3 regions of the Vibrio cholerae genome follow, and region 1 is predicted to be linked to each of the others. Evidence: predicted binding sites of a transcription regulator. Region 1 holds the regulator's gene; each other region holds the start of a gene.
The links. Region 1 encodes MetJ, which represses methionine synthesis genes. Its sites were predicted from a motif close to TTAGACNTNTANANGTCTAA; they were not measured.
Positions count from the first base shown of each region.

Region 2: a site for MetJ is predicted at 5,098-5,117, ahead of metK (methionine adenosyltransferase). Genes of this name have one in related genera too.
Region 3: a site for MetJ is predicted at 5,985-6,004, ahead of metA (homoserine O-acetyltransferase MetA). Genes of this name have one in related genera too.

Region 1 covers NZ_CP043554.1:181,321-191,818, reverse strand. Annotated here, with positions in the region: gene cytR (DNA-binding transcriptional regulator CytR) at 1-680, opposite strand, end outside; gene priA (primosomal protein N') at 986-3,190, opposite strand; gene rpmE (50S ribosomal protein L31) at 3,445-3,663, shown strand; gene F0316_RS00915 (malic enzyme-like NAD(P)-binding protein) at 3,971-5,248, shown strand; gene metJ (met regulon transcriptional regulator MetJ) at 5,358-5,675, opposite strand; gene F0316_RS00905 (O-succinylhomoserine (thiol)-lyase) at 5,943-7,109, shown strand; gene F0316_RS00900 (bifunctional aspartate kinase/homoserine dehydrogenase II) at 7,122-9,533, shown strand; gene metF (methylenetetrahydrofolate reductase) at 9,820-10,498, shown strand, end outside.
Region 2 covers NZ_CP043554.1:2,470,129-2,480,626, reverse strand. Annotated here, with positions in the region: gene F0316_RS11510 (YqgE/AlgH family protein) at 1-518, opposite strand, end outside; gene gshB (glutathione synthase) at 554-1,510, opposite strand; gene rsmE (16S rRNA (uracil(1498)-N(3))-methyltransferase) at 1,524-2,255, opposite strand; gene xds (extracellular deoxyribonuclease Dns) at 2,394-3,089, opposite strand; gene F0316_RS11490 (SprT family zinc-dependent metalloprotease) at 3,217-3,705, opposite strand; gene metK (methionine adenosyltransferase) at 3,827-4,984, opposite strand; gene tkt (transketolase) at 5,349-7,346, shown strand; gene F0316_RS11475 (LysR family transcriptional regulator) at 7,418-8,314, opposite strand; gene F0316_RS11470 (ligand-gated channel protein) at 8,459-10,417, shown strand.
Region 3 covers NZ_CP043554.1:1,322,443-1,332,940, reverse strand. Annotated here, with positions in the region: gene F0316_RS06320 (ATP-binding protein) at 1-69, opposite strand, end outside; gene F0316_RS06315 (hypothetical protein) at 399-632, shown strand; gene F0316_RS06310 (TolC family protein) at 800-2,218, shown strand; gene F0316_RS06305 (HlyD family secretion protein) at 2,230-3,204, shown strand; gene F0316_RS06300 (ABC transporter permease) at 3,223-4,371, shown strand; gene F0316_RS06295 (ABC transporter permease) at 4,368-5,516, shown strand; gene F0316_RS06290 (ATP-binding protein) at 5,520-5,894, opposite strand; gene metA (homoserine O-acetyltransferase MetA) at 6,035-6,976, shown strand; gene pilW (type IV pilus biogenesis/stability protein PilW) at 7,185-7,898, shown strand; gene F0316_RS06275 (hypothetical protein) at 7,902-8,126, opposite strand; gene rlmF (23S rRNA (adenine(1618)-N(6))-methyltransferase RlmF) at 8,199-9,287, opposite strand; gene F0316_RS06265 (M48 metallopeptidase family protein) at 9,284-9,790, opposite strand; gene F0316_RS06260 (glutaredoxin family protein) at 9,964-10,197, shown strand; gene F0316_RS06255 (LysR family transcriptional regulator) at 10,228-10,498, opposite strand, start outside.

The DNA of each region.
Region 1 (10,498 bases):
GCTTTTGCCCCGGCTTCAAAAGTGAAATCGCCAAAAGTGCAGTAAGTCGGGTTCATGGTGATGCCAGCACGACGCAGCGCCTGTTGATAGCCTTGATGACGGAATTGGCACAGCGCAGCATGTTGTGGACCGGAGATCTGCGCAATCCGTTTGTGCCCAAGCTGAGTGAGATAGTTTACAGCCTCAAATGCCGAGGTCAGGTTATCAATGTGTACCGTTGGCAATTCCAGCTCTGGCGCAAATTCACACGCCATCACCATAGGCGGTAGGTTTTTCTGCTCAGGTTTACTCACATCAAACGGCAAATCTGTCCCCAGCAGCAACATACCGTCTGCCTGTTTGGTAAACACCAGATTAACGAACGAGTTCTCCCGACGCTTCTGTTGACCACTATCCCCCAACAGCACCAGATAACCGTGCTCCATCGCGGCATCTTCAATACCGCGAATGATCTCAGAAAAGTAGGGATCACAGATATCTGGCACGATAGCAACGATGGTTTTCGATTCATTACGGCGCAAATTGCGCGCCAAAGAATTGGGTGAGTAACCCGCTTCCAGCACGGCCTCTTCCACTCGTTTGCGAGTGGACGACGAGACTTTCTCTGGATTCATCAACGCACGAGACACGGTCGCGGTTGAAACTCCAGCAAGCTGGGCAACATCCTTCATTGTCGCCATGTATTTTTACCCTCTTTTCTCTATCGAGTGATGTTGAGCATCACACTCATGATGACTGATCTTGTAAGACTTAACCTGCAATCAGTAAATCTTGTTCATGCTAGAAATCATGGCCATAACCATGACGTTGGGCTTAACGAAAACGATTCACTGAGTGGATTTTACCGATAGTCTAAGGGATTCAGAACAGAAAGTTACGGCGAGATTAACAAATTTTGCATAGTCACTGTGATTTTCATCACGATAATAAGCATTAATTTGCTGACAAAATTAACACACATCAGCGTTATAAAACGCGATGTGAATTAGCTCAAATCTTGCGGATCAATATCGATCGACCAGCGCACCTTGCTCGACAGCGGTAATTGTTGCAGTGCTGGACGTGCGCTTTGCAAAATCTTCTGCATCAGGGTGCGATTCGGCGTTTGTAGTAAAAGCTGCCAACGGAATTTTCCCGCTCGTTTCGCGAGTGGCGCAGGCGTAGGCCCGAGCACCATACATTCGCTATCAAACCAAGGATTGCAGCGCAAGGTTTCGCGCACTTGACGCAAAAAATCTTCCACTTGAGCGGTGTGATTGGCTTCGGCTCGAAATAAGCTCAAGAAAGAATAAGGGGGCAACTGCGCCAGCTTACGCTCTTCCAACGCCGTCAGGGCAAAATGGTGGTAATCCTTATGCAGCAAGGCTTGTAGCAAACTGTGTTCGGGATGATGCGTTTGTAACACCACTTCGCCCGGCTTGCTGGCACGCCCTGCCCGCCCTGCGACTTGAATAAAGAGCTGAGCCAAACGCTCAGAAGCGCGAAAATCACTGCTGTACAATGAGCCATCGACATCCAACAACGCGACCAAGGTAACATCGGGGAAGTGATGTCCTTTGGCGAGCATTTGCGTACCAATCAAAATCTGATATTCGCCTTTGCGAATCGCGGTTAACGCCGATTCCAAACTGCCTTTACGCCGCGTGCTATCTCGATCAATCCGCACTGAACGATACTCAGGGAATAGAGTGCGTAATTGCGCTTCAAGCTGTTCCGTACCAACGCCGACAGTAACCAGTTGAGTCGAGCCGCACCCGTTGCATTGATGGAGAACAGGACGCTGTGAACCACAATGGTGGCAGCGCATTTCATTGCTGTGTTGGTGATAGGTGTAATAGGCATCGCAGCGCTGGCACTCCGCAATCCAGCCACACTCGTGACACATCAAGGCCGGAGAAAAACCGCGGCGGTTTAAAAACAGCATCACCTGATTACCCGCCGACAAATGGCGGCGCATTTCCGCAATCAAAGGCGCAGACAGGCCACTTTCCAGATAGAGCCCTTTCACATCCAACGCGTGGTTACGTGTGGGTAGTGCATTACCAGCACGCTGCGTCAGTTGCAAGTGATGGTATTTACCACTGAGCGCATTATGCAACGTTTCCAAAGCTGGCGTCGCCGAGCCGAGCACAATCGGAATATTCTCCAAATGCGCGCGCATCACAGCGACATCTCGGGCGTGATAACGCAGACTATCTTGCTGCTTGTAAGAACTGTCATGTTCTTCATCAACAATAATAATGCCCAATTTGGCAAAGGGTGTGAACAGCGCCGAGCGCGTACCAATCACAATCCCCGCCACTTTATCGCGCGCCGCCAGCCAAGCGTTGAGGCGTTCAGTATCGTTGAGCGCCGAGTGCATCACTTCGATGGGGACATTAAAACGTTGGCGAAAACGGTTGATGGTTTGTGGAGTTAAACCAATTTCCGGCACCAACACCAAGGCTTGTTCACCACGCGCCAATACAGGGGTGATGAGGTTAAGATACACCTCTGTTTTGCCTGAGCCCGTTACCCCTTCTAATAAAAAGCAGCCGAAACCTTGCTGGCTATTCACCGCCGCAATCGCGATCGCCTGCTCTTGATTAAGCTTAGGTTTATCGACTTTAGCTTCCAGCTCTTGCGGCCAAGGACGCGCCACAGGTTTACGCTCTTCACACTCAATCCACCCTTTTTCGACCAAGGCTTTGAGGGTCGTACTGCTCACCTCTTCATCAAGCAAAGTTTGGTGCGATAAAGCGCCGTGCTGCAACAAATGGAGAACTTGCGCTTGTTTTACCGCGCCACGCTTCACCCCTTGCATCAGTTGCTCTTGACCAAGCGCGGTCAAACGCCACTCTTTATGGCTAGTCAGCTCTGCCGCTTTGCCTTTGCGCAGTGCGCCGGGCAAGGCATTCGCGTACGTTTCACCGAGCGGATAATGATAAAACTGGCTACACCAGTGCAGCAGAGACTGCAGTTTATCTGGCCACACGGGCGCGTCATCCAAAACGGCTTGCACGGATTTCAGTTGTTCGATAGGAAAATCGGATTGATGTGTCAGCGACTGGACAATACCGACCAAGGTTTGTCGCCCAAAAGGCACTTGCACACGACCGCCCAGCACGGGAAATAGATGAGCTGGGATCAGATAGTCGAAAGACTTATCCAGAGGTACAGGCAGGCAAACTCGGGCAATGGTGGGTCGCATCAGGGTCCAAAACAGGGAAAAATCAAACGGATCACAGTCTACTGGAAGCTTGACAGAAATTCGACCCGCGCTTTTGGTGAAATAATCGGCGCGATCGGTTGATCCGAAACTCGAGATTCATTAATATATCGCGCCTTACGGCATCCTAGAGGGTTGACCTCTCTGGATATGCAAACTCGTTATTTTTAACACTACGTGTGGTGTCCGACGACAATCGATTCGGATGGCGACACGGCCTAAATTGAGGTTATCCCATGAAAGCTGGTATCCACCCAGAATACAAAGCAGTAAACGCAACTTGTTCTTGCGGCAACTCTTTCGTTTTCAACTCTACTCTAGGTAAAGACACAATGCACCTAGACGTATGTGACAAGTGCCACCCATTCTACTCTGGTAAGCAACGTATCGTTGACACCGGTGGTCGTGTTGAGCGCTTCAACAAGCGTTTCGGCGCACTGTCTGCGAAGAAGTAATTTCTGCTTTACGCTAGATTTTGAAAAAGGACGCTTCGGCGTCCTTTTTTCATAGCTTAAACCCCGCCACCGCTATCTCATCTCACTTCCAGCGAGGATGAATTGGACACTCACTTATCTGCATATACAACCCTTTGAATTGGCACATTCTGGCTATTTCTTCTCCGTGATTCACATTTTCACTGGTCTTATCAGCAAGATCTTCGCTTTTTTTGTACGCTTTGCTCAGTGTCTAACCTAGGCAGTTTGCAATAGTTACTTTAAAATTTGCGACCTCCCCCATAAATAACAATAAGAGAACAGCCCTATGTCCGATGACAATCGCCTCAACCCAACACCTGAAGAACAATTTCGCCAACGCGCTCTGGATTACCATGCTTACCCAACCGCGGGCAAAATTGGTATTGCACTGACCAAGCCAGCCGATTCTGCTGCCGATCTCGCTCTGGCTTATAGCCCAGGTGTAGCTGAGCCAGTGCGTGAAATCGCGCAAAACGTTGACAATGTGTATAAGTACACCGCGAAAGGCAACACGGTGGCCGTGATCTCTAACGGCACCGCAATTTTAGGATTGGGAAATTTAGGCCCGATGGCCTCTAAGCCTGTCATGGAAGGTAAGGCACTGCTGTTTAAACGCTTCGCAGGATTGGATTCGATTGATATTGAAGTAAAACACCGCACGATCGACGAATTTATCGATACTGTCGCTAACATTGCTGATACTTTCGGCGGCATCAACTTAGAAGATATCAAAGCCCCAGACTGCTTTGAAATTGAGCGCCGCCTGATTGAGCGTTGTGATGTCCCTGTATTCCACGATGACCAACACGGTACTGCGATTGTCACCGCGGCTGGCATGCTTAACGCCCTTGAGCTGCAAGGTAAACAACTGAAAGACTGTATTATCGTCTGCCTTGGTGCGGGTGCCGCAGCGGTGGCGTGTATGGAGCTACTGATCAAATGCGGGGCAATGCGTGAGAAAATCTACATGCTGGATCGCAAAGGCGTGATCCACACTCGCCGTGATGATCTCAATGAATACAAAGCGCTGTTTGCCAACAACACCGACAAGCGTACGTTGGAAGATGTGATTGCGGGAGCGGATCTGTTCTTAGGCGTTTCTGGCCCTAACTTGCTGCCAGCGGATGCCCTTAAGCTGATGGCCGACAAGCCTGTGGTGTTTGCCTGTTCCAACCCAGATCCTGAAATCAAGCCAGAAATTGCTCATCAAGTGCGTAACGACATGATCATGGGGACAGGCCGCAGCGACTATCCAAACCAAGTTAACAACGTGCTCTGTTTCCCGTTCATTTTCCGTGGAGCACTCGATGTGCGCGCGAGTGAAATCAATGACCAGATGAAACTGGCTGCGGTAGAGGCGATTCGCCAACTGGCGAAAGAGCCTGTGCCAGCCGAAGTGCTGGCAGCTGCTGGAGTGGATAAGCTCAGTTTCGGTATTGATTACATCATTCCAAAACCGATGGACCCACGCCTATTGCCACGCGTAGCACGCGCCGTCGCGGAAGCGGCAGTGGAATCGGGTGTTGCTCGTATCCCAATGCCAGAAAACTACATGCAGGCTTAATCTGCTTGTTTATTTGGATAAAAAGTCGATAAAAAAGCCCCTCAGTTATATGAGGGGCTTTTTTATAAGCAGGATTTGTTCAATGAACCCGTATCACTCACGCCAATCGTTACTCATCGTAAGATTCGAACTCAATCCCCATTTCGGTCATCAAACGTTTGGCTTCGGCAGGAATATCATCAGGGCGATCTTTACGTAGGTCTTCGTCCGTCGGCAGCGGCTGGCCGGTATAAGCATGCAAGAAGGCTTCGCACAGCAATTCACTGTTGGTTGCGTGACGTAAGTTATTGACTTGACGGCGTGTTCTCTCATCCGTTAGCACTTTGAGAACTTTCAGCGGAATGGATACCGTGATTTTTTTTACCAACTCGCTCTTTTTCCCATGCTCTGCATAGGGGCTGATGTATTCGCCATTCCAGTCTGCCATTGCGCACCTTCGTTATTGTGGTTCGAATCGAAATTTCAAAGGCCCTAATTTTAGCGGGATTTACCGCCATAAGCAAAGACATATAGACGTCTAGAAGTGTTGACGTCTTTATTTAACATCAGTAAAGTGTCGAGTAATTTATGGGCAACGAATAAACCTCATCCCCCAGTTAGGGAAAGTTGCGATGCGACAACCGACACTGCAGCTTAAAGCAGGAAAGGTATATGATGAAGCCCTCTAGGACAGAATAGCCAGCAAGGAAACTCCATGACCACACGCAAGCCAGCCACTATTGCGGTTCGTACCGGGATTGAATCGGACACTCAATACCATGCCGTTGTGCCCCCTATTTATCTTTCGACCAACTATGGTTTTCCCGCATTTGGCGAAGTACCTAAATACGATTACACCCGCTCAGGCAACCCAAACCGAGGCCTATTAGAACAAACCTTATATGAGCTTGAATGTGGAGAAGGTGCCGTAGTGACCAACTGTGGCACTTCGGCCATCAATTTGTGGGTCACAGCCTTGTTAGGCCCTGACGATCTGATTGTCGCGCCGCATGACTGCTATGGCGGCACTTATCGCTTGCTCAACACTCGCGCTAAAAAAGGCGATTTCAAAGTGCAGTTTGTGGATCAATCCAACGCAGCCGCACTCACCCAAGCTTTAGCCCGCAAGCCCAAACTGCTGCTGATTGAAACCCCCTCCAACCCTTTAGTGCGTGTGGTGGATATTGCTCATCTTTGCCAGTTAGCGAAAACGCAAGGCACTTTGGTAGCGGTCGATAACACCTTCTTAACCCCGGTATTCCAAAAGCCTCTCACCTTGGGCGCGGATTTTGTGCTGCACTCCACCACCAAATACATTAATGGTCACTCGGATGTGATTGGCGGCGTGTTGATCTGTAAACACAAGCAACATGCAGAAGAGTTGGCTTGGTGGGGCAACTGTTTAGGTTCAACTGGTACTCCATTTGATAGCTACATGACCTTACGTGGTATTCGCACGCTGGGCGCGCGGATGCGCGTGCATGAAGAGAGTGCGCAACAGATTTTGGCTTATCTACAGACTCAATCTTTGGTTGGCAAAATTTATCATCCAAGTCTGCTCGACCATCCGGGTCATGAGATTGCCAAAAAACAGCAATCTGGCTTTGGCGCTATGCTCAGTTTCGAGTTTGCCGGCAGTTTTGAGCAGTTGAAATTCTTTGTGGGTAAGTTGGCGCTGTTTTCACTGGCAGAGTCACTTGGTGGGGTAGAAAGTCTTATCTGCCATCCCGCGTCTATGACTCATCGTGCAATGGGCGAAGAAGCCTTAGCTGAAGCGGGAATTTCCCAGCAGTTGCTGCGTCTTTCCGTCGGTCTTGAAGATGCCTCTGATCTGATTGCCGATCTTGACCAAGCCTTTTTGCACACTCTTGCCGCGAATTAAGGAGATTTGTGAATGACCCATCCCCGTCAATTGCATAAATTTGGTGGTAGTAGCCTTGCTGACCCTGAGTGTTATCAGCGTGTCGCGAAAATTCTTAAAAGTTATTCCAAAAGTGATGATCTGGTGGTGGTTTCTGCGGCTGGCAAAACCACTAACCGTTTGATCAGTTTTGTCGAAGCACTCAGTAAAGATGGTCGCGTTGCCCATGAAACCTTACATGCGCTGCGCCAATATCAGTCTGAATTGATTACTAAGCTACTCAGCAACGAAGCAGCCGAACCACTACTTAGCCAACTGCAACAAGAGATCAGCGTGTTAGGCGAGCTCACGGCTCCTCTTAGTCACGCACAATACGCTTGGGTTTTAGGACATGGCGAGCAATGGTCGGCACGCCTGCTCGCCGCATTACTGAACCAGCAAGATTTACCAGCGGTCGCACAAGATGCGCGAACATTTTTACGTGCCGAAGCGGGCACACAGCCGGAAGTGGATCGCGCGCGCTCTTACCCGCTACTGAAAGCCGTGTTGGCACAACATAACCAGCGCCGTGTGGTGATCACCGGTTTTATGGCGCAAAACGAACAGGGCGATACTGTCCTACTCGGTCGTAACGGTTCCGATTATTCTGCGACCGTGATTGGCGCACTGGCTGAAGTCTCACGCGTGACCATTTGGAGTGATGTGGCTGGCGTGTACAGTGCTGATCCACGCATTGTCAGCGATGCCTGTTTGCTGCCACTGCTAAGACTCGATGAAGCCAATGAGCTGGCACGCTTAGCTGCGCCAGTTATGCACAGCCGCACACTACAACCTGTGGCACAAAGCACCATGGAGCTTCACTTACGTTGCAGCCACCAACCGGAATCGGGTTCTACTCGCATTGAGCGGGTACTGGCTTCTGGTCGCGGCGCGAAAATCATTACTTCACTCGATGATGTGCTGCTGATTGAGCTGAGCTTTGCTCATCACCATGATTTCCAGCGCTTGCAAGAAGATGTGTTACAACATTTGCTGCGCGTACAACTGCAACCGCTGACTTACGAAGCACAACCTGACCAATACCGTTTGCGTTTAGCTTACACAGCAGAAATTGCGCCTGGCGCATTTGCGGTGCTGCAAGATGCTGCGTTCGAGGCGGAAATCAAACTCAAAGAAGGCTATGACCTGATTGCTGCGGTCGGTGCGGGCGTCACCAAAAACCCGAACCACTGTTATGGCTTCTACCAACAGCTGAATGCTTTACCAGTCGAGTTTATCAGCGCGTCAGAATCAAGCCTCAGTTTGGTTGCCATACTTCGCCAAACGCCGATTCATTCATTGGTTAACGCCATTCACAAACAGCTCTTCCAAGCTCAAAAACGCGTTGCGATTGCGCTGTGTGGCAAAGGCAATATTGGTTCAAGTTGGCTCAAACTGTTTGCTGAACAAAAAGAGAAATTGGAACAACGCCACGGCATGAATTTTGAGTTGGTTGCGGTAGTCGATAGCCAAACCTACTGGTTTAATGAGCAAGGCATTAATCCAAACCAAGTGGCCACGCATTTCCAAGATGAAGCACTGCCCAATCAAGAGCAAAGCTGGCTGAAAAAACTCGGCGCATTAGAAGGTTACGATGAAGCAGTCGTGATTGATGTCACCGCCAGCGAAGAGTTAGCTGAGCAGTATCTCGACATTGCCGAACACGGTTTGCACCTGATTTCCGCCAACAAAGTGGCTGGCTCTGCTGCGGGGAATTATTACTATCAAGTTAAAGATGCCTTTCACAAAATTGGCCGCCACTGGCTGTATAACGCCACGGTAGGCGCGGGCTTACCAATTAACCACACAGTGCGTGACCTACGTGAAAGCGGCGATGACATCATGGCACTTTCGGGCATTTTCTCCGGCACGCTCTCATGGCTGTTCCAACAATACGACGGCAGCTTGCCATTCAGTGAACTGGTGGATTTAGCGTGGCAGCAAGGTTTAACAGAGCCCGATCCGCGTAGTGATCTGGATGGTTCTGATGTTATGCGTAAATTGGTGATCTTGGCGCGTGAATCTGGCCTTGAGATCGAGCCGCAGAATGTCAAAGTGGAATCATTGGTACCTGCCGAGCTGCGCTCTGTATCACTGGATGATTTTCTCGACAACAGCAAACTGCTCAACGAGCAGCTAGCCGAACGCCTCGCCCGTGCGCAGAAGCAAGGCAAGGTGCTGCGCTACGTCGCAAGGCTAGAGAAAAATGGCAAAGCCAGCGTGGGCGTTGAAGCGCTTGAGCAAGATCATCCGCTGGCTAACTTACTGCCGTGTGACAACATCTTTGCCATCGAGAGCAAATGGTATCGCGATAATCCATTGGTGATCCGAGGTCCCGGCGCTGGACGTGAAGTAACCGCTGGCGCGATTCAGTCGGATTTGAATCTGCTCGCGAGCCTACTCTAAGTCTCTTGTTCTGCCCCTTAAAACAAAGCTCGTCGAAATGGCGAGCTTTCCCTCCCATCCTCTATACTTTTGGGTATAGAAAGCATCATGCTCTATCTCTCTCACCAAGAACCATACATAGCGCTGAATGACATTTTCGAGCGTGAATCGACTTCACGATCAACATGAGTAATCTTCATAATGGCGAGGTTGACATCAAAGCGCATTCACGACATTCTACAGCCATATAGACGTCTAAACGTCAATTCAGATTCAGGCAGTGACACTTGGTCACAGGGAGTACAAGATGGGATATACACACGCTAGCCATATCGATGCATTGAACCAAAACATTGCGGAGCTTTCCGACATCAATGTTTCGTTTGAGTTTTTTCCACCCAGCTCACCACAAATGGAAGAAACGCTTTGGGGCTCGGTACACCGTCTGAAAACACTCCAACCGAAATTTGTTTCGGTCACTTATGGCGCAAACTCTGGTGAGCGTGACCGTACTCACTCGATCATTAAAGCGATCAAAGATCAAACCGGTTTAATTGCCGCGCCACACCTGACTTGTATCGATGCCACTCGTGATGAACTGATCCAGATCGCCGATGACTACTGGCATAACGGCATCCAGAATATTGTGGCGCTACGTGGTGATATCCCGGCTGGCGGTGGTAAGCCAGAGATGTACGCTTCCGATCTAGTGACGCTGCTCAAATCACGCCACGATTTTGATATTTCCGTGGCCGCCTTCCCTGAAGTGCACCCTGAAGCGAAAAGTGCGCAAGCGGATCTGCTCAATTTAAAACGCAAAGTCGATGCGGGTGCGAATCGTGCCATCACGCAGTTTTTCTTTGATGTAGAAAGCTACCTACGCTTTCGCGATCGCTGCGTAGCGGCTGGGATTGACGTAGAAATCGTGCCTGGCATTCTGCCGGTTTCTAACTTTAAACAAGCGTCGCGCTTCGCTGCGCAAAACA
Region 2 (10,498 bases), 660 kb from region 1:
AGTTTTTGAATAGCCTTTTGCCATTTCTCATGCACGGGCGTGTTAAAAATCAGCTCAGGATCCGCTTCTATGGTGAGCCACGAGTTTTCGGTGAGCTCCACCTCTAACTGGCCAGCAGACCAACCCGAATAGCCCAGCGCGACAATGTAGCCTTCAGGCTCCGCCTCGGTACCCAGTACAGTGAGAATATCCTTCGAGGTGGTGACGGCGATGTCATCGGTCATCTTCATGCTCGATTCGTAGTGATCGCGCGGACGATGCAGAATAAACCCACGATCTTCCGACACCGGACCACCATTGAACACCGGCTTTTTCAAACTCTCTTGGTGCGATTGTGGGTAAGCGGGCTCAATATCGACCTGCTTGAGCATGCCGCCGACCGTAATATCGATCGGCGCATTGATCATTAACCCCATCGCACCATCTTGGTTGTGCTCGCAAATATAAATCACGCTGCGCTTGAAGTAAGGATCCTTCATGCTTGGCATGGCAACCAGAAAATGATTGGTAAGATTCATACTGTGTCCAACCTCTATGTCACTGCTATGGTTGCTCACATCGCCGTCGCTTTTAAGCGACGCTCAATGGCATCCATCAGCTTGCCTGTGATGGAAATATCGTACGCAGCTTCAATCTCTCGAATGCAGGTTGGGCTGGTAACGTTAATTTCGGTCAGTTTATCGCCAATGACATCTAAGCCTACAAACAGCAGCCCTTTCTCTTTGAGAGTCGGTGCGACCGCTAGGGCAATTTTCTTATCGGTTTCACTCAGTGGGCGTGGCTCACCACGACCGCCGGCCGCCAAGTTACCGCGGGTTTCCCCTTTGGCGGGGATACGCGCCAAGCAGTAAGGCATAGGTTCACCATCGACCACCAAAATGCGTTTATCACCGTTGCTGATATCTGGCACAAAGGTCTGCGCCATGCAGTAATTCTGGCCGTGGTTGGTTAAGGTTTCGATGATCACTGAGAGGTTTGGATCGCCCTCTTTAACGCGGAAAATCGAAGCGCCGCCCATACCATCGAGGGGTTTTAAGATCACATCCCCGTGCTGTTCACGGAAGGCTTTAATCTTCTCGGCTTTGCGCGTCACCATAGTGATCGGCGTAAGCTCAGGGAACCAAGCGGTGAACAGTTTTTCATTACAATCGCGCAGGCTTTGTGGTTTGTTCACCACTAATACGCCTTCATCTTCCGCGCGCTCCAAAATGTAGGTTGCGTAGATGTATTCGGTGTCGAACGGCGGATCCTTACGCATTAAAATCGCATCCAATTCAGAAAGTGCGATGGTTTGCTCAGATTTGAATTGGTACCAACCGCTCGGATCTTCTTTCAGCTCGACAACTTTAGTATCGGCCAGTGCCACACCTTGCTCTAAGTGTAGATCATTCATCTCCATATAATGGATTTCATAACCGCGACGCTGCGCTTCAAGCATCATGGCAAAGCTGGAATCTTTTTTGATGTTAATGGACGCGATAGGGTCCATCACAATACCGAGTTTAATCATGGTTTATCTCCATTTAGCCAAGATCGCCGAAACGAACTTGTAGTGCAGTTATCGCTGTTAGAGCTGCCGTTTCTGTGCGCAGTACGCGTGGGCCTAACAAGGTTTCTTCAAACTGGTAACGGCGAGTCATATCAATTTCTTCCGCTGACAAGCCGCCTTCAGGGCCAATCAGCAAACGAACTTTGCTCACTGGGGTGGGTAAGGTGTTGATCGAGTATTTAGCGCGCGGATGCAAATTGAGTTTCAGTGCCTCGGTGGGCTCTGCGCACCAAGCTTCGAGATCCATAATCGGACGGATTTCCGGTACGGTATTACGGCCACACTGCTCGCAAGCGCTGATCGCAATTTTCTGCCACTGCTGGATCTTCTTCTCGAAGCGTTTTTCATCCAGCTTCACGCCACAACGCTCAGAAAGCAGAGGGGTGATGGTAGTGACGCCCAATTCCACCGATTTTTGGATGGTGAATTCCATCTTATCGCCGCGTGAAATCACCTGGCCAAGATGCAGATCGAGCGGCGATTCAATGCTGTTTTCTACGCGCTCAGTGATATTGACCAATACCTGTTTTTTGCCAACTTCACTGATCACGGCTGGGAATTCAGCCCCAAAACCATCAAACAGCAGCACTTCTTGCCCAGCTTGCATACGCAATACGCGACCGATATGCCCTGCGGCATCTTCACTCAGGGCAACGGTGCCAAGCTGGTGGATCGGTTCTGGATGATAAATTCGAGGGATGCGCATGCGGATAATTCCTAATCATTAAACGAGGTTACCGTCTTCCAACGTAAAGCGGTAACTTCAGTTGGAAGAGGGATATCTGGCCTCTAACATGGATGCAAGTTGGGCAAAATACAAGGGGGCAGGGTGAGATTCTGCCCCTCAGTTCGGGCATTGTTCACGCACAAAGCGGTTCGAGTTGCCTTGCACTTTTTCGATCTTTTGGTCACGCACACATTCCCATTCGCTGACCGGATACTGATTGTTCCACGCCTGCATTAATTGGTTTTGCGCTTTGGAAAGGCGCAAACCGTACTGCTCACTCATGTACAGATATGTACGCGCAATCGCCCCGCGAGCACGCTCTGGCGGCATGGCAGTGCGCTCTTTGAAGTTTACTTGCATTTCGCACTGGCCGTAGGTGACGCCATCAATTCCATTCCACTGACTAAAACTGAAGTTGGATCGATCGCCATTCACTTCGCCAATCGCCGGAGTGAGGTTGTGCAGATCGGCTTCCATCTGATTGAACTCAGGGCTAGTACGAGTGCAGTTTTTACGGCCACCTTGTTGCCAGCATTGCAACTGATGACCAAATTGCCAAGCCGGCACCACATGTTCCCATTCAATCCGCGAAGCACGATTCTCATTTTTACGCACTTGATAGCCGCAACTCTCCAGATCCGGGATGCCTTTTTTGCCTTGCCAGCGAATCTCGCAGCCGCAGTAAAAAGAGACCGGATGATCACGATAAATCTTCACCGCTTCATTTTTGGCATGACTAAAAGACATGGGGGCGGCAAAGGAGAGTAGAGGTAAGCTAGCAGCAAGCGTGGTAACGAAACGAAAAATCATCATAAAAGACGTAGATAAGTAGGTTTTTTATCAGTTTAACACTCATAAATTGCCTTTGTCGTTGATGCTTTTGTTAGTTTTGGGCGAGAGCAAGGCAAAGCCTATAGAAGTGGTCTCAGCCAATCAAAGGTTAGGCTTGGTAGATCAAGTTTTGTTGGCAGCTTTGACAGCGATAGGTGGCTTCACCACGCAGCACTTTATTGTGGCGACGAATGGTGAGCGGGTATTCACGACACGCACAACGGTAATGGAAGGTTTTGCCCTGTACTGAAGCGACAGAAAAGGTGTGAGTGGTTTTTGGCTCAAGCTTAAAGACTTGGCTCATCACTTGTTGCCATTCGACGCCGTGTGGACGTACTCGGCCATAAAGCTGATACGTAATCAGATGGGCGATTTCGTGTGGGATCACTTGCTGGAGGAAGTCATCGACGTTTTCGGCAAACAGCACCGGATTAAGGCGGATTTCCCACAGCTGCAAATAGGCCTTACCGGCAGCGCGTCCACGTAAACGGTAATTGAGTTTGGGCAGTTTAAAGGGGCGCTGCAAAGCCTCGCTGGCGGTAGCGATACATTGTTTGATTTTCTGCTCAGCTTGGCAGTGCAGATCAAAACGAACCATTAGCGAATGTCTACCTCTAAAAACTCTGTCATCGAACTCATAAAAAAGGCCCTTTCATGAGAAAGGGCCTTGAACTGTATTGCAATCCTCGCCGTTTGTCAGCGATGAGTTGAAATAATGCTTACTTTAGACCTGCGAAGTCACGCAGTAGCGCGGCTTTGTCGGTGGCTTCCCAAGGGAACTCTTCACGGCCGAAGTGACCGTAAGCTGCCGTTTTCTTGTAGATAGGTTGCAGCAGGTTCAGCATCTCTTGCAGACCGTATGGACGCAGGTCGAAGAACTGGCGAACGGCTTCAATGATGATCTCTTGCGACACTTTCTCAGTACCGAAAGTTTCCACCATGATCGACGTTGGATCCGCGACACCGATAGCATAAGAGAGTTGGATTTCACAACGATCAGCCATACCCGCCGCAACGATGTTTTTCGCAACATAACGTGCTGCGTAAGCCGCTGAACGGTCAACCTTGGATGGATCCTTACCAGAGAATGCACCACCACCGTGACGCGCTGCGCCGCCGTAGGTATCAACGATGATCTTACGACCGGTCAGACCACAGTCACCCATTGGGCCACCAATCACAAAACGACCGGTTGGGTTGATGAAGTATTTGGTCTCTTTGCTCAACCATTCTGCTGGCAGAACTGGCTTGATGATCTCTTCCATCACCGCTTCACGCAGATCTGCGGTAGAGATTGAATCACTGTGTTGAGTCGACAGAACTACAGCATCAATACCTACGATCTTGCCTTGGTCATACTGGAAGGTCACCTGAGATTTCGCATCAGGACGCAGCCATGGCAGCGTGCCATTTTTACGAACTTCAGCTTGGCGCTGCATCAGACGATGCGCGTAGGTGATCGGTGCTGGCATCAGCACTTCAGTTTCGTTGGTTGCATAACCAAACATGATGCCTTGGTCGCCCGCTCCTTGCTCTTTAGGATCGGCTTTATCAACACCTTGGTTGATGTCTGGCGATTGCTTACCGATGGTGTTCAGTACCGCACAAGAGTTGGCATCAAAGCCCATGTCTGAGTGCACGTAACCAATTTCACGAACGGTTTGACGAGTAATCTCTTCGATATCAACCCAAGCGGAAGTCGTGATTTCACCGCCCACCATCACCATGCCAGTTTTTACGTAAGTTTCGCAAGCAACGCGAGCTTTAGGATCTTGCTCAAAAATCGCGTCCAACACTGCATCAGAGATCTGGTCTGCAATTTTATCTGGATGGCCTTCTGATACCGATTCTGAAGTAAACAAGTGCTTAATCGCCATGATAGCTCCAATATTTGTGGTTATTCGCTAACGTCTCAGTTCTTCCCGACCTATGGTTTGAGTCGCTTAGAGGTAATGACGTTATCGATCAATTTCGTACATTTTGTAGGCGTTTCTACATCTAGACGGCTATTCTAGTGTCGGGCGCTCAAATTACAAGCTCTTTTTCTATTTAGCGCATAACCAAACGTTTGCTTAAAAAAGTCAGCTTTGCCACTACAAAGCGAGAATGTGCTAAAAAGTGTGACAAAATCGGAGCAAAGCACCAGTAAATCGTTTGCAGCAGCAGGGGGGCTTTGCGACAATAGCCGCCACTGATTTTCCGCATCCATTCATTTCGCTTACTTCCCATTTAGGAGTCGACATGTCTTCTCGCAAACAACTTGCCAATGCTATCCGTGCCCTGAGCATGGACGGCGTTCAAAAAGCTAACTCTGGCCACCCGGGAGCCCCAATGGGCATGGCGGATATCGCCGAAGTGCTGTGGCGTTCACACTTAAACCACAACCCGCAAAACCCAAATTGGGCTGACCGCGACCGCTTTGTGCTGTCTAACGGCCACGGCTCTATGCTGATTTACTCGCTGCTGCACCTGAGCGGTTACGAGCTGTCGATTGACGATTTGAAAAACTTCCGTCAACTGCATTCCAAAACACCGGGTCACCCAGAATACGGTTACGCACCGGGCATCGAAACTACCACTGGCCCACTCGGCCAAGGCATCACCAATGCCGTAGGTATGGCGATTGCTGAAAAAGCTCTGGCGGCGCAGTTCAACAAACCGGGTCACGACATCGTTGACCACTTCACTTATGTGTTTATGGGTGATGGCTGTTTGATGGAAGGTATCTCGCACGAAGCGTGTTCACTAGCAGGCACACTTGGCCTTGGCAAACTGATTGCATTCTGGGATGACAACGGTATTTCTATCGACGGTCACGTAGAAGGCTGGTTCTCAGACGACACGCCAAAACGTTTTGAAGCGTACGGCTGGCATGTCATCCCTGCGGTTGATGGTCACGATGCAGATGCGATTAACGCTGCGATTGAAGCGGCGAAAGCAGAAACCTCTCGCCCAACGCTGATTTGTACCAAAACCATCATCGGTTTCGGCTCTCCAAACAAAGCGGGCTCACACGACTGTCACGGCGCGCCTCTGGGCAACGATGAAATCAAAGCTGCACGTGAATTCTTGGGTTGGGAACACGCTCCGTTTGAAATCCCAGCGGACATCTACGCAGCGTGGGATGCAAAACAAGCAGGCGCAAGCAAAGAAGCCGCTTGGAATGAGAAATTCGCCGCTTACGCGAAAGCTTACCCAGCCGAAGCTGCTGAATACAAACGCCGCGTAGCGGGCGAGCTGCCAGCGAATTGGGAAGCCGCAACCAGCGAGATTATCGCTAACCTGCAAGCTAACCCTGCCAACATCGCATCGCGTAAAGCATCACAAAATGCGCTGGAAGCGTTCGGCAAACTGCTGCCAGAATTTATGGGTGGTTCTGCTGACTTGGCGCCTTCTAACCTCACCATGTGGTCTGGCTCTAAGTCACTGACAGCAGAAGATGCGTCAGGCAACTACATCCACTACGGTGTGCGTGAGTTTGGTATGACGGCCATCATCAACGGTATCGCGCTGCACGGCGGTTTTGTCCCTTACGGTGCAACCTTCCTGATGTTTATGGAATACGCGCGTAACGCGATGCGTATGGCAGCACTGATGAAAGTGCAAAACATCCAAGTGTACACGCATGACTCTATCGGTCTGGGTGAAGATGGCCCAACTCACCAACCGGTTGAGCAAATCGCTTCTCTGCGTATGACACCAAACATGAGCACATGGCGTCCATGTGACCAAGTGGAATCAGCGATGGCATGGAAACTGGCCATCGAGCGTAAAGATGCGCCATCTGCGCTGATTTTCTCGCGTCAAAACCTCGCGCAGCAACCACGCAGTGCAGAGCAAGTCGCGAACATCGCTAAAGGTGGTTACATCCTGAAAGACTGTTCAGGTCAACCTGAGCTTATCCTGATTGCGACCGGCTCTGAAGTGGAACTCGCGGTTGCCGCTTACGAGCAACTGAGCGCCGAAGGCAAAGCGGTTCGCGTGGTCTCTATGCCATCGACCGATGCATTTGATAAGCAAGATGCCGCTTACCGTGAAGCAGTACTGCCAGCGGCAGTGACCAAACGTATCGCGATTGAAGCGGGCATTGCCGACTTCTGGTACAAGTACGTTGGCTTTGGTGGTCGCATCATCGGTATGACTAGCTTCGGTGAATCAGCACCAGCGGGTGAGCTGTTCAAACTGTTTGGCTTCACGACTGAAAATGTGGTGAAACAAGCCAAAGAACTGCTGGCGTAATTAAAAGCGATTTATTTCTTTGTTACGCAAAGAAAAATCGATGATAAAAAATCCCGCTGCGGCGGGATTTTTTATTGCCACTCATCGGGCCTTGCTTGGCGGAGCGCATCAATAAATAGGCGCAGCCGAAGTGGGTGACGACCGAGCGGATAGAAGCAGTTGATTTCTGTTGGCTGTGATTGCCATCCGTTGACGCAAGGAATGAGGCTGCCCGGATGCGCCGTTTCAAAACCATTGGCAAACCAAGTGGGAAGCAAACCAATACCACGACCTTTAGCAATCGCATCGGCTTGCATGGCAAGATTATCGCTTTGTAAACGACTCTCTAGTGCTGGCAGTGAATAACTGCCAAACTCTGGATGGTGCAGTTCAAGCTCCGCGCGCCGACAAGCAATAAAATCAATCCATGGGTGATGAATCAACTCACGAGGATGGGTCGGTTTATCTCGATGGGCCAAATATTTGGGAGAGGCGTAAGTGGCATAGCGCCAATAGCCTAAGCGTTCTTTGCGATAACCCATGGGGGCGGCGTGTTCAATCCAAATGATCAAATCGGGCTCAAACACCTCATCACTGTGTTGAAACTGGCTGAGTAGACGGATCTTCAATGTCGAATGCTGCTGCATAAACTCATCCAGTACTTGGCTGAGCCAGCCGCGGATCAAATTGGGGTGTACCACCAGCGTGAGTTCGCCAGTCACTTGATTGTTCAATTCTTGCAACGCTTCCTGACTTTTATTGGCCAGTTCAAGTAGCTGCTCCGAGTAAACCGCAAACACTTCTCCCGCTTTGGTGAGCGTTAAGCGGTTGCCTTGACGCATCAACAAGCTTTGTCCCAAGTCCTCTTCAAGTTGCGCCAAACGGCGACTCAGGGTGGATTTAGGTTGTTCAAGCGCTTTGGCAGCGGCAGTCAGGCTCTTATGTTGGCAAAGCGCATGGAAAGCTTTTACGGCGCTGAGATCTTGCATAGGTATTTGACCCTTAAAGAATAATTACCACAGACGTTCCATATTTGGACCGAACTATTCCATGTGTCGATCTATCTCCAGTACAGAATATATGAATAATCCGCTTCTGAAATTAAGAATAATTATCATTTAAAGGAGTGGTAAATGTCCAGATTCAATCCATCCCCCGTCAGTTTATCTGTGACACTAGGCTTAATGTTTTCGGCTAGCGCTTTTGCTCAAGACGCGACGAAAACGGATGAAACCATGGTGGTCACTGCGGCGGGATACGCGCAAGTGATTCAAAATGCGCCAGCCAGTATCAGTGTGATTTCAAGAGAAGATCTGGAATCTCGCTATTACCGTGATGTGACCGATGCGCTAAAAAGCGTACCGGGTGTGACAGTCACCGGAGGGGGCGATACTACCGACATCAGCATTCGTGGTATGGGTTCAAACTATACCCTTATCTTGGTGGATGGTAAGCGCCAAACCTCACGCCAGACCCGCCCAAACAGCGATGGCCCGGGCATTGAGCAAGGTTGGTTACCGCCACTGCAAGCGATTGAACGTATCGAGGTGATCCGTGGCCCAATGTCTACGCTGTACGGCTCGGATGCGATTGGCGGCGTGATCAACATCATCACTCGTAAAGATCAGCAGCAGTGGTCAGGCAATGTGCAGCTATCGACCGTGGTGCAAGAAAATCGCGCCTCAGGCGATGAACAAAGCGCTAATTTCTTCGTAACAGGACCTTTAAGTGATGCTCTATCGCTGCAAGTCTACGGGCAAACCACGCAACGCGATGAAGACGAAATTGAGCATGGTTACGGCGATAAATCACTGCGCAGCTTAACCTCAAAGCTCAACTACCAGCTTAATCCAGATCATCAATTGCAACTGGAAGCCGGTGTATCAGCCCAAGATCGCGAAAATAACGTGGGCAAGTCGGCGCAATCCAGCGGATGTCGCGGTACATGCAGCAATACCGATAACCAGTATCGTCGCAACCATGTTGCCGTTTCTCACCAAGGGGATTGGCAGGATGTTGGGCAGTCTGATACTTATCTGCAATATGAAGAGAACACCAATAAATCTCGTGAGATGAACATTGATAATACGGTGTTCAAATCCACGTTAGTGGCTCCTATTGGTGAGCATATGTTGAGCTTTGGTGTGGAAGGTAAACACGAAAGTTTAGAGGATAAAACCTCCAACAAAATTTCGTCTCGCACGCATATCTCGAACACTCAATGGGCGGGATTCATTGAAGATGAATGGGCGTTTGCAGAGCAATTCCGCCTGACCTTTGGTGGCCGTCTGGATCATGATAAAAACTACGGCAGCCACTTCAGCCCACGTGTGTATGGCGTATGGAATCTCGATCCTCTATGGACAGTAAAAGGCGGTGTTTCTACTGGCTTCCGTGCACCGCAGTTACGTGAAGTGACGCCGGATTGGGGACAAGTGAGTAAGGGCGGTAATATTTATGGCAACCCAGATCTCAAACCTGAAACATCGGTGAACAAAGAACTGAGTTTGATGTATAGCACAGGCTCAGGTCTGGCGGCATCGTTGACCGCTTTCCATAATGATTTTAAAGATAAAATCACTCGCGTCGCTTGTCCGACCAATATTTGTACCGATGGAGCAAACCAATGGGGTGCAGCTCCTACTTATCGTGTGAATATTGATGAAGCGGAAACCTATGGTGCAGAAGCTACGTTAAGTCTGCCGATTACCGAAAGCGTTGAGTTATCGTCTAGCTACACGTACACCCATTCGGAGCAAAAATCAGGGAATTTTGCTGGCCGTCCGCTACTGCAGTTACCTAAACATCTGTTCAATGCCAACTTGAGCTGGCAAACCACAGATCGCCTCAATAGTTGGGCTAACCTCAACTATCGTGGCAAGGAGATGCAGCCGGAAGGTGGGGCGTCGAACGATGATTTCATCGCGCCAAGCTACACCTTTATCGATACTGGCGTGACTTACGCACTCACCGATACTGCAACGATTAAAGCTGCGGTGTACAACCTGTTTGATCAAGAGGTGAATTACGCGGAGTATGGCTATGTAGAAGATGGCCGCCGCTACTGGTTGGGCTTAGACATCGCCTTCTAATTGTTAGAGGTTCAGAGGATTGGCGGCAGCGCCAATCCTCTGTTTGTTTTGCGATCGGCGGTGGAATCATTTATTGCACAG
Region 3 (10,498 bases), 1.1 Mb from region 1:
CTCAATCAGACCCGATAAGGTCATGATGATCAGCATTCTCTTGCGGAAGGTAATACTGCTCCACACCATTGTTCACTCCTTGCTAGCGAGTGAAAGCTAACATCAATTTAACATTGGGGCGAAGCTCGCAATACATAACTGTGAGGCTGGCACGAGATTCACGTTAGCGATATGCCAGCAAGGCAGATCATGGCATCAAAAAAAATAAAACCAATTGCATATCTGTTTTATGGCACAGGTCACAACAAATAGGCACTTTGCTCCGGCACCTTTCTAGGTTAAGCAGTATACTTAATGCGCAGTGAGCATAAACCTAACTGGGATGCAATTCAGGCATAAGACTGAGAATAGAAATTGCGGCCAAGTTCACTCAATAACACGTCAGAAGGAATAGAGACATGAGAAGAGATGCTTTTGGAATTTGCCTATCCAAAGACATGCTTTGTGAGCATTTACACTCGACATTTACTCATGTGAGGGCTTACGAAATCGAGCCAGAAACGCATGATGAGATGCGTGTTTTGTTCGCTTTTCCTCAAATGTCAGGCAAAGACGTACTGACGACCATGCAGGGAACCAAAAAGTTAGTTTGGAGAGCCGATTACTATTGCCCCTCCTACCCTCATTGTTGATCACTTTCCTACGTTCAAGACACGTTTTTGGGCGTCAAAACCGATTACTCAAACAACTGGCTTGCTCTTGCAAGTCAGTTTTTTATACTGCAGCCCTTAACTCTTTGTTTGACTTCATCATCCAAAAAATAGAGCATTAGCTCTAAATTCATTCTGTCGAGCTCAAAATGAAAGTGAAATCTCTCTCTCTGGCGATCTGCTCTATATTATTTATGCCGATTGCTCATGCAGCGCCTCTCTCATTTCAAGAAGCTTGGGACTTGCTGCAACAACAAAACAACTCGCTTGCGGCGCAAAGAGCCAATGTGGAACGTTACGCTCATCTGAAAGATGCCACACAAAATCTCAATCTACCCTCGGTCAGTGTGGGAGCCAATTTTACGCGGCTTGATCAGGATGTAACACTTTCCGGCAAGCAGATTTTTGATAGTACGGGTCAGGTACTGCCTGCACTTCCTCCAACACTTGCTCAATTGGTTGCGGGTATTGGCTCTATTCAATCTACCATAACTGAACGCGATATTTTCACTTCCTCGATCCGGGCGATTTGGCCAATTTTTACTGGCGGACGAATTACTGCTGCGCAAGATGCCGCCGCAGGTAAAGAAGATGAAGCGCAAAGTCAGCTCGCGATGGAAATACAAGCGCGATATGAAGATTTAGCCAAATATTACTTTAGCGTGGTGTTGGCCAAAGAGGTGCTCGCTACCCGAATCGCGGTTGAAGAGGGACTCACGCAACACAGAGATAATGCCCTTAAACTTGAGCAACAAGGACAAATTGCTCATGTCGAGCGCCTGCAAGCAGATGCATCACTGGATAAAGCCAAAGTTGAGCGTAAAAAAGCACAAAAAACCTTGGACATTGCGCAAAGTGCGCTAACCCAAATTTTAGGCGCTACAGAAACCGTAGAACCGAGTGGCATGCTGTTCATCAATACCAGCTTACCGCCCATGCACGCCTTCATCGAACAAACACTCAATACCTATCCCGGCTTAAGCCTGCTCGATGCCAAAGAAAAGCAAGCCAGCAGTCTCATTAAAGCTGAGCAAGGGAAATACTACCCAGAAGTCTATCTGTATGGCGATTATAGCTTGCATGAAGATGACTCACTCGCTAGCCAAATGAAACCGGATTGGTTGGTTGGCGTTGGCGTCAATATTCCGCTGATTGAAAACAGCGGGCGTAGTGAACAAGTCAAAGCAGCCAATAGCGCAGTGAATCAAGTGCGCTATTTAAAAGCGCAAGCGAAACAAGATCTCAGCGTGCTGGTGGAAAAGACCTATCTCGAAGCAGAACAAGCGTTAGAAGAAGTCACAGGACTCAATTCCAGTCTGAATTTGGCACAAGAGAACCTGCGTTTACGCCAAAAAGCGTTCAGCCAAGGTTTATCCACCTCTGTCGATGTGGTGGATGCCGAGCTTTATCTGGCCAGCATTCGCACCCAACAATCGCTAGCGAGCTTTAACTATCTCATTTCACTAAACAAATTATTGGCTCTGTCGAGCGAGATGAGCAGCTTCTCCACTTACCATCAATCCGCAGTTGCTCTCTCTTCACTGCACCAAAGCGCCACGGCTAAGTAAAAGGAATCCAAATGAAAACGGTAAAAACGACCTTAATGACGCTCACCGCTGTCGCTGTTGTTGGCTGGATTGGCTATCGCTTTTATCAAGCCTATCAACCTGAACCAGTCACATTGCAAGGCCAGATTGAGTCTCAGCAGTACAGCATCTCCTCTAAAGTGCCGGGGCGCATTGACCAAGTTTTGGTGCGCAAGGGCGATCAAGTGGAAAAAGGCCAACTGATCTTCACTCTACTCAGCCCTGAAATTGATGCCAAGTTGGAACAAGCGATCGCCGGCCAGAAAGCCGCGGGGGCACTGGCTCAAGAAGCAGAAAATGGTGCGCGTGAACAGCAGATTCAGGCCGCCAAAGATCAATGGCTCAAAGCCCAAGCGGCAGCAGAACTGGCTGAAAAAACGTATCTGCGCGTCAATAACCTTTACAACGATGGTGTGGTGTCCGAACAAAAACGGGACGAAGCGCAAACCCAATGGCAAGCTGCCAAATACACCGAAAGTGCAGCGTTGCAGATGTATCAATTAGCCAAAGAAGGTGCACGAGAAGAAACGAAACAAGCCGCGCTCGAAAAAGCACGCATGGCTGCTGGTGCTGTCGCCGAAGTCGAGGCGTATGCAGCAGATACCAAAATCCAGAGCTGGTTTGATGGTGAAGTATCACAAGTCTTGATGCACAGTGGTGAGCTGGCTCCGCAAGGTTTCCCTGTCGTCACAGTGGTCGATACGCAAGACACTTGGGCAGTATTTAACGTGCGTGAAGATCTGCTCAAACACTTTACCCAAGGTGCTCAGTTTACGGCTTATTTACCGGCTCTGGATAAATCCATCGAGTTTAAAGTTACTCACGTCGCCGTGATGGGCGATTTCGCCACTTGGCGCTCAACCGATGCCACTCAAGGGTTTGACCTACGTACGTTTGAAGTGGAAGCACGTCCAGTCACGCCAACCGAAGGCCTGCGCATGGGCATGAGCGTTGTTGTTAAGTTATAAGTTGTGGTTGAACTTAAAATGAAGCACGCCATCCCCCGCCAATGGACGTTACTGCGTCACGATAAATGGTTACTTTCCTGTTTAACATGGGTGCCCATTCTGCTCGCCGTCTCCATTTGGTGGATTTTTTCCCAAGGCATAGCGCGCGATCTGCCGTTTGGTGTGGTGGACTTTTCCCACAGTCAGCTTTCACGCCAGCTTATTCGTGAGGTCGATGCGACATCGACACTGCTTGTCAGTCAGCATTTTGCGAGCGTCGATGAAGCCAGCCAAGCAATGCGCAGTAATCAGATCTATGGCTTTATGGTGATCCCCGCACAATTCGATAAAGCCATTTATCGTCAAGAGCAGCCGCAAGTAACGACCTTCTACAACAGCCAAATGATCTTGGTCGGTAAGCTCGTTAACTCAGCGGTGGTGCAAGCACAAGGCACATTTAATGCTCAAGTGGATGTTATAAAAAATCTCGCCACCAAAACGCATACTACCCTTGCGGCCATGGGGCGCTCGGTGCCCGTGCGCACGCAAATAACGCCACTCTTTAACCAAAATACCAACTACGCGCAATTTTTAGTGTCGGCGATTGTCCCCGCATTGTGGCAAATCACCATTGTCGTTAGCACCATTTTGATTCTGGCAGCCAACTATCGTCATTACGGGTTAAAGTCTTGGCTCGCGCAGTCTCCCTTAACCCAGTTAACCCGAACCCTATTGCCCTATCTCCCCATTTTCATGCTGCAAGGGCTTGGTTTTTTGAGCTGGTTTTATGATGTACTGCGCTGGCCTATGTTTGGTCACTTTTCCACTTTGCTGTTTGCTCAATCGATTACCGTGGTGGCATGCGTGATCATGGGGGCATTTTTCTACTTCCTCACGCTCGATCCCGCTCGCGCGATGAGCTTTGCTGGCGCTTTCACTGCGCCCAGTTTTGCCTTTATGGGGATCACCTTTCCGGCAAGCGATATGAACACGCTTGCTCAAGCGTGGCGCAATTTATTACCGATCAGCCACTACATTGAAGTGCAAGTGAACCAAGTGAGCTATGGGCTTGAGGCCTTAAGTTCTTTACAACCTATGGTCAATATGTGGGGCTATCTTCTGCCGCTTGGTTTGGCGCTACTTCTGATCCGCAAACATTTAGCGCGGGAAATGGGAGCTGCCGTATGACCCTATTTGAGCTATTTAAAGCAGAATTAAAAGCACTCTTCACCAACCCTGTTGTCGTGCTGACCGTTTTTGGTGGTGTGGTGTTTTATTCTTTCCTCTACCCGCTTCCTTACGCCAAGCAGATCCCCCGTGAACAGACCATTTCTGTGGTCAATCTCGATCAAAGTCAGGCCAGTTTTCAACTGGAGCGGATGGTGGATGCCACGCCGCAAGTCAAAATTGTTCAGCGTGATCACACCATTGCCGATGCCAAACAAGCTTTCTTAGACAAGAAAGTGGCTGGCATACTGGTTATCCCTGAGCATTTCTACAAAGACTTATTGTTAGGGAAAAGCCCAACGCTCGCTTATGCGGGTGATGCTTCCTATTTTCTGGTTTACGGTACGATTGTTGAAGGTTTAGCTCAAGCGGGCGGCACACTCGCAGCACAAACCAAAGTCAGTCGTTTGGTCATCGAAGGTGAACCGATGGCGTTTGCCGCGCAGCATTTCTCGCCAACTAGTGCCAACCTGAAACCCACTTTTAACCCACGTATGGGCTATGTCGATTACGTCGTACCCGCCGTTTTTGTATTGATCCTGCAGCAAACGCTGATCATGGCGGCTGGATTGATGGTTGGGACACAAAAGCAAGGTCACGGCTATTGGAGCCGAGTCGCTCCTGCCAAACTGTTGTTAGTGCGTAGTTTTGTGCTGGTTGCAGTCTACTACTTGCTGAGTCTTTATTATTTCGGTGCCAGTTTTGATTTGCACGGCGTAAATACGTTAGCAAAGCCAAGTGATCTCATCAGTTTGCTCTTGCCGTTTTTATTAGCCTGTAATTTTGTCGGTATTGCGTTAGGTGCAGTGACTCCGAGACGCGAACTGGTCACTTTGGTGGTGTTAATTAGCTCCATGCCACTGATTTTTACCGCTGGATTTATTTGGCCGTTGGAAATGATCCCCGCGCCTTTAGTCTGGCTTGCGCAGTGCTTCCCAAGCACGCCGGCAATCCAAGGCTTTCTGGGTTTAAACCAAATGGCGGCCAGTTGGTCAACCATAGCACCAAAATGGACACTCCTTTGGGCACAGGCTTTGGTATGGGGCGGTTTGGCGTTTTATCTTTTACGCCGAGATCTTCAGCGTACCGCTAAACACCCACAATAATGTCTACTCTTGCCACTGTTGACGCATGCGTTCGACAGTGGCTTCATCCACCCCATGCACGTTTTGATAACGCTCTCGACACACCAGAATCGTCAGCTTAGCTCGATATTGTCGGGCAAGTTTTCGGTATACCGCCATCTCCCAATGCCGAACAAAAGTATTCGATACCACCACGTCTTTGCCTTGTTGCAGCCAGTATTCCGTCTGTTGTTGGCACCATTCATGGGCTTGCGCCAAGTATTCGGGGCGAAAATGGTACTCACCTTGTGGATTAACAAAATACATGTCTGCTTCCAGATGTACAGCAGACAAGGTCTTCGCCAAGGTTGATTTCCCCGAACCTGGCAAACCGCGAATAAGGGTTAAATGAGGTCGCATACTTGATTCACAGTAGTCAATTGTGCCGAGAGATACTAACTTAGATTGAGGTTCGTTGCATTTTGCTATCGACAATAATTTTCGGTTGAGTTATAAGTCTGGATGTTTAGACGTCCAAATTAATGCTTAGGGAGAAAGCTGTGCCGATTAGAATCCCCGACCAATTACCGGCGAGTGATGTGCTACGTAACGAAAACATCTTCGTTATGTCCGAATCGCGTGCTTCGACGCAGGAAATACGCCCACTCAAGGTGCTATTGTTAAACTTAATGCCTAAAAAAATTGAGACGGAAACTCAGTTTTTACGCCTCTTGTCCAACTCCCCTTTGCAGGTCGATATCGAGCTACTGCGCATCGATGACAGGCCAAGCAAAAATACTCCAGAAGAGCATCTCAACACCTTCTATCGCCAATTTGAGCTGGTCAAAAATCGCAACTTCGATGGGTTAATCATCACGGGCGCGCCACTGGGCTTAGTACAATTTGAGGATGTCGCCTATTGGCAGCATCTACAAAACATCATGGCTTGGGCTAAAGCGCATGTGACCTCCACTCTTTACATCTGTTGGGCGGCGCAAGCTGGGCTGAAGCTGCTGTACAATTTGCCCAAACGTACGCGTGAAGAGAAACTGTCCGGTGTCTATTACCACGACATCCACAAGCCGTTTCACCCTCTACTGCGTGGGTTTGATGATCGCTTTCTCGCTCCGCACTCTCGCTACGCAGATTTTGATGCGGAATTTTTGGCTGAGCATACTGATCTCGATATTCTGGCAACGTCCGATGTGGCGGGCGTTTATCTCGCAGCGACCAAAGATAAGCGTAACGTGTTTGTGACTGGCCACCCTGAGTACGATGCTTACACCCTACATGGTGAATATGTGCGTGATCTGGGCGAAGGGCTTAATCCTGCGATCCCCGTCAATTACTACCCCAATGACAACCCAGATAACAAACCTTGTGCCAGTTGGCGTAGCCACGGGCACTTGCTGTTTGCCAACTGGCTTAACTACTGCGTTTATCAACAAACACCGTATGATTTGGAAAAATTCAGCGAAGCCAATTTTACCAAAGACGAATAATCCTTTCGGCCGCCATGTGCGGCCTTTTATCCCTTTACTCGCCTTTCCGCCTTTAACTTCTGCCTGATATCCCATCCACTTGGCGTTGCAGCTTCAAGCCAGAAGGGGGATACATAAATAGATTTGCCAACTGACTCGCAGACTTAACCCTCACCGCTCGGCCTCCCAATTGAATTGCCTATCATTGGTGCGTTAACGGGAGGGATGTATGAAAAATGTGTTTGGTTTAGGGCTCATCATCGCCTTAGCAGGTTGCGTCACCGTCACTGAAACGGCGGGTAACGCAACGCAAAGTGACCCAACTGAGATGGCAGAGGCGCGCATTGCCCTTGGTTTAGGCTATTTAGAAAATGGCAGCATGATCAAAGCACGGGAAAATTTAGAAAAAGCACTACAGCATGCGCCGGATTATTACCGCTCACAACTTTCAATGGCGCACTATTATGAGGCTGTTGGTGAGAATGATTCTGCGCGGAAAATGTACCGTACGGCACTAAGCGAGCACCCGAAAAACGGTAATGTGCTGAATAACTTCGGTACCTTTTTGTGTAAGCAAGGTGAGTATGACACGGCTGATCAATACTTTCGCCGAGCGGTCGAGCAACCTTATTACTACTTAATTTCAGCCAGTTACGAGAACGCCGGATTGTGTGCTCTCAAAGCAGGGAAAACGGATAACGCTCGTGAATACTTCAAACGTGCTATCGATCACGATCCAAATCGTCTTCTGTCCATTTTACAGCTGACTAAAATGGAGATCGAAGCCGGCGACTACACACCCGCTCGCTTACGTTTAATGGACTTGAATCAGCGTTATGGCTATCAAAAAGCCTCACTCAAACTACTGATTGAATTAGAAAAACGCGCTGGAAATTCAGCGTTAGAGCAAAAATATCAAACCCTATTAAATTCACTCTCTTAAGCTTTATTTGATATTGGTCGGACGACCACCGCCCTGACGATCTCGATAATGAGTGCGCCGCAATCGGCGCACTTTTTGTGCGCGCTGAATTTTTAAGTATTCGCGATAAATAATGCGAATAAAGAAAACCAACCCAATCAAGAGCAATAACGCAAAAATACTCATAAAAGGAACACACAGCCAATGAGGCTGGCAGGGTGCGTAGAGTGGAACGTCTTCAATTCTCATCTTGCCCCTCCTGGATTTTTATTTAGGAGCGATTGGCTTTTTACTTTTCATGTTCAGTAACTTGTTTAAAGCTTAACATTTTGCCTGCCACCACAGCTTGCGCTGCTCTGCATTTTGAAAACTCCAAGCAATAAAGCGACTTATCTTCTGCCCTTGTGCCATCTCTATTACATGTATCGACTGAGCCCCGAGTTTTTCCAGCTGTTTTTTCATGCCACGAACGTTATCACCTTTAGAAATCAAAGTGCTAAACCAAAGCACTTGCTGCGCGAACTGCTGGCTTTCTACCGCCATTTTACCAATGAAAGCCGCTTCTCCTCCTGGACACCATAACTCGGCTTTCTGACCACCAAAATTTAACCTTGAGTGGCTTAACGTTGGCGTTGCTAAGCGGCCTTTCTTGCGCTGATTTGCCTGTAAGTTGGTCAACTTTCGCTGGGTTCCTTGCTGAGCGTCAGCTAAGGATGCATGAAAAGGCGGGTTGCAAGTCGTCAGCGTATAAAGCTCATTCGCCCCAATAATGCCGTTAAAAATATGTTGGCTGTTCTTTTGCAGGCGAAATTCAATATGGCCTTGCAGCTTCGAGTTGCTTTGAACAATCAAACTCGCTTGTTGTATTGAGACAGGATCGACATCACTGCCAACCCATGACCATCCGTATTCCGTCACTCCAACAATCGGATAGATACAATTTGCGCCCACGCCAATATCCAGTGCTGTGACTTGCGAAGGGTTTAATTTTGGATTCTCCTTAAGCAGCAGATCGGCCACGCGATGAATGTAATCCGCACGACCCGGAATGGGCGGGCATAAGAAGCCCTCTGGAATATCCCAATAGGTGACACCGTAATGCAGAGCCAAAAGCGCTTTATTGAGTAACTTGACCGCGATCGGATCGGCAAAATTAATCGTCCATTGCCCTTTAGGGTTTTTCATCACATGGAATTGCAACTCTGGCACGACCTTAATCAGTGCCGGAAAATCATACTGCCCGCGATGACGATTGCGTGGATGCAACCCAGATTTAACGGCAGCGACTTCTTCACCTTGTGCTTTGTGGGTTGGCGGCTTCTTAGTTTGCTGCTTTTTCACAACTGGCTTATTGGCTTTCGGTTTTCGATTTGTTTTTTGCCCATGTTTTGGCTTAAGTGGAGTGTTCATGCTTTGCCTGCCTTGAGCTCTAGCACCATCATGTATAGCCGTGCATCCAGTTCAAGCTGATGATAATTCGGTTCCATATGGCAACAGAGCTGATAAAACGCTTTGTTGTGTTCTTTCTCTTTTAAATGCGCCAGTTCATGCACTACTAACATGCGCAGTAACGGTTCAGGTGCTTGTTTAAACACATTGGCAATACGTATTTCATTTTTCGCTTTCAGTTTATTGCCATGCACCCGAGAAACGTAACTGTGTAACCCCAGCGCATTATTAATTAGATGAATTTTTCCGTCATACACCACTTTACTGAGCGGAGCCGTTTTCTTCATATATTGGTTTTTTAAAGCCATGGTGAAGTCAAACAGCGCTTTTTCACTCTGGATATCGTGCCGCTCAGGATAACGCTGCTCAAACCAAGGTATCAGCTTGTCGTTTGCGATCAGTTGAGCAACTTGTTCAACAATGTGTTGGGGATATCCCTGAATGTACTTCAGTGCAGGGTGCATACTCATTTCGCGTGCTCAGTTCGGGTTACAAAAAAGGTCGGCAAGTTTACTCAATTTCCACTCAAGAATCACTTACACCAATAAGTATGAGCGCTTCAAGTAGGAAGGGGATATTTGCATCTCCAGCCGACTCTCGATACACTTTGCGCCCTTTTGATACATGAGAGATTCCAATGAAACGCGTGGTTTTGTACATAAAAGATAAATGCCCACATTGCAAAGACGCCCAGCGTTATCTGGACTCAAAAGGCATTAAGTACCGCTTATGCAACGCAAAAATGGAACGCGGCCGCAAAGAGCTTGATGCTCTCGGCGCTCGCAGTGTACCAGTACTAAAAATTGGTGATCGTTTGATGATCGGCTGGAACCACACCAATTTTGAACGTATCTACAGCAGTAAAGATTAATAGCAGCAAAGATGAATGCTCTTCTTGGCGCTAAACGTACTTTTTCACAAACTCGATAAAAGTACGATCGGCATTGGACAGATAACCTTCTTTACGCCAAGCCAATGCAAGATCAAGCCACACCGGCGGTTCAAACGGAATCGCCTTCACTTCCGGTTCATTGCTGGTCACCAACTCCAACAGCGCGGTAATCGCATATTCATGTTTCACTATGCTTAAAATCATAGGTAACAAATTGGTTTCAAAAGAAAAATCTGCAGTAAACTTATGTTCTCGGCACACTTTATCGATAAAGTCTCGG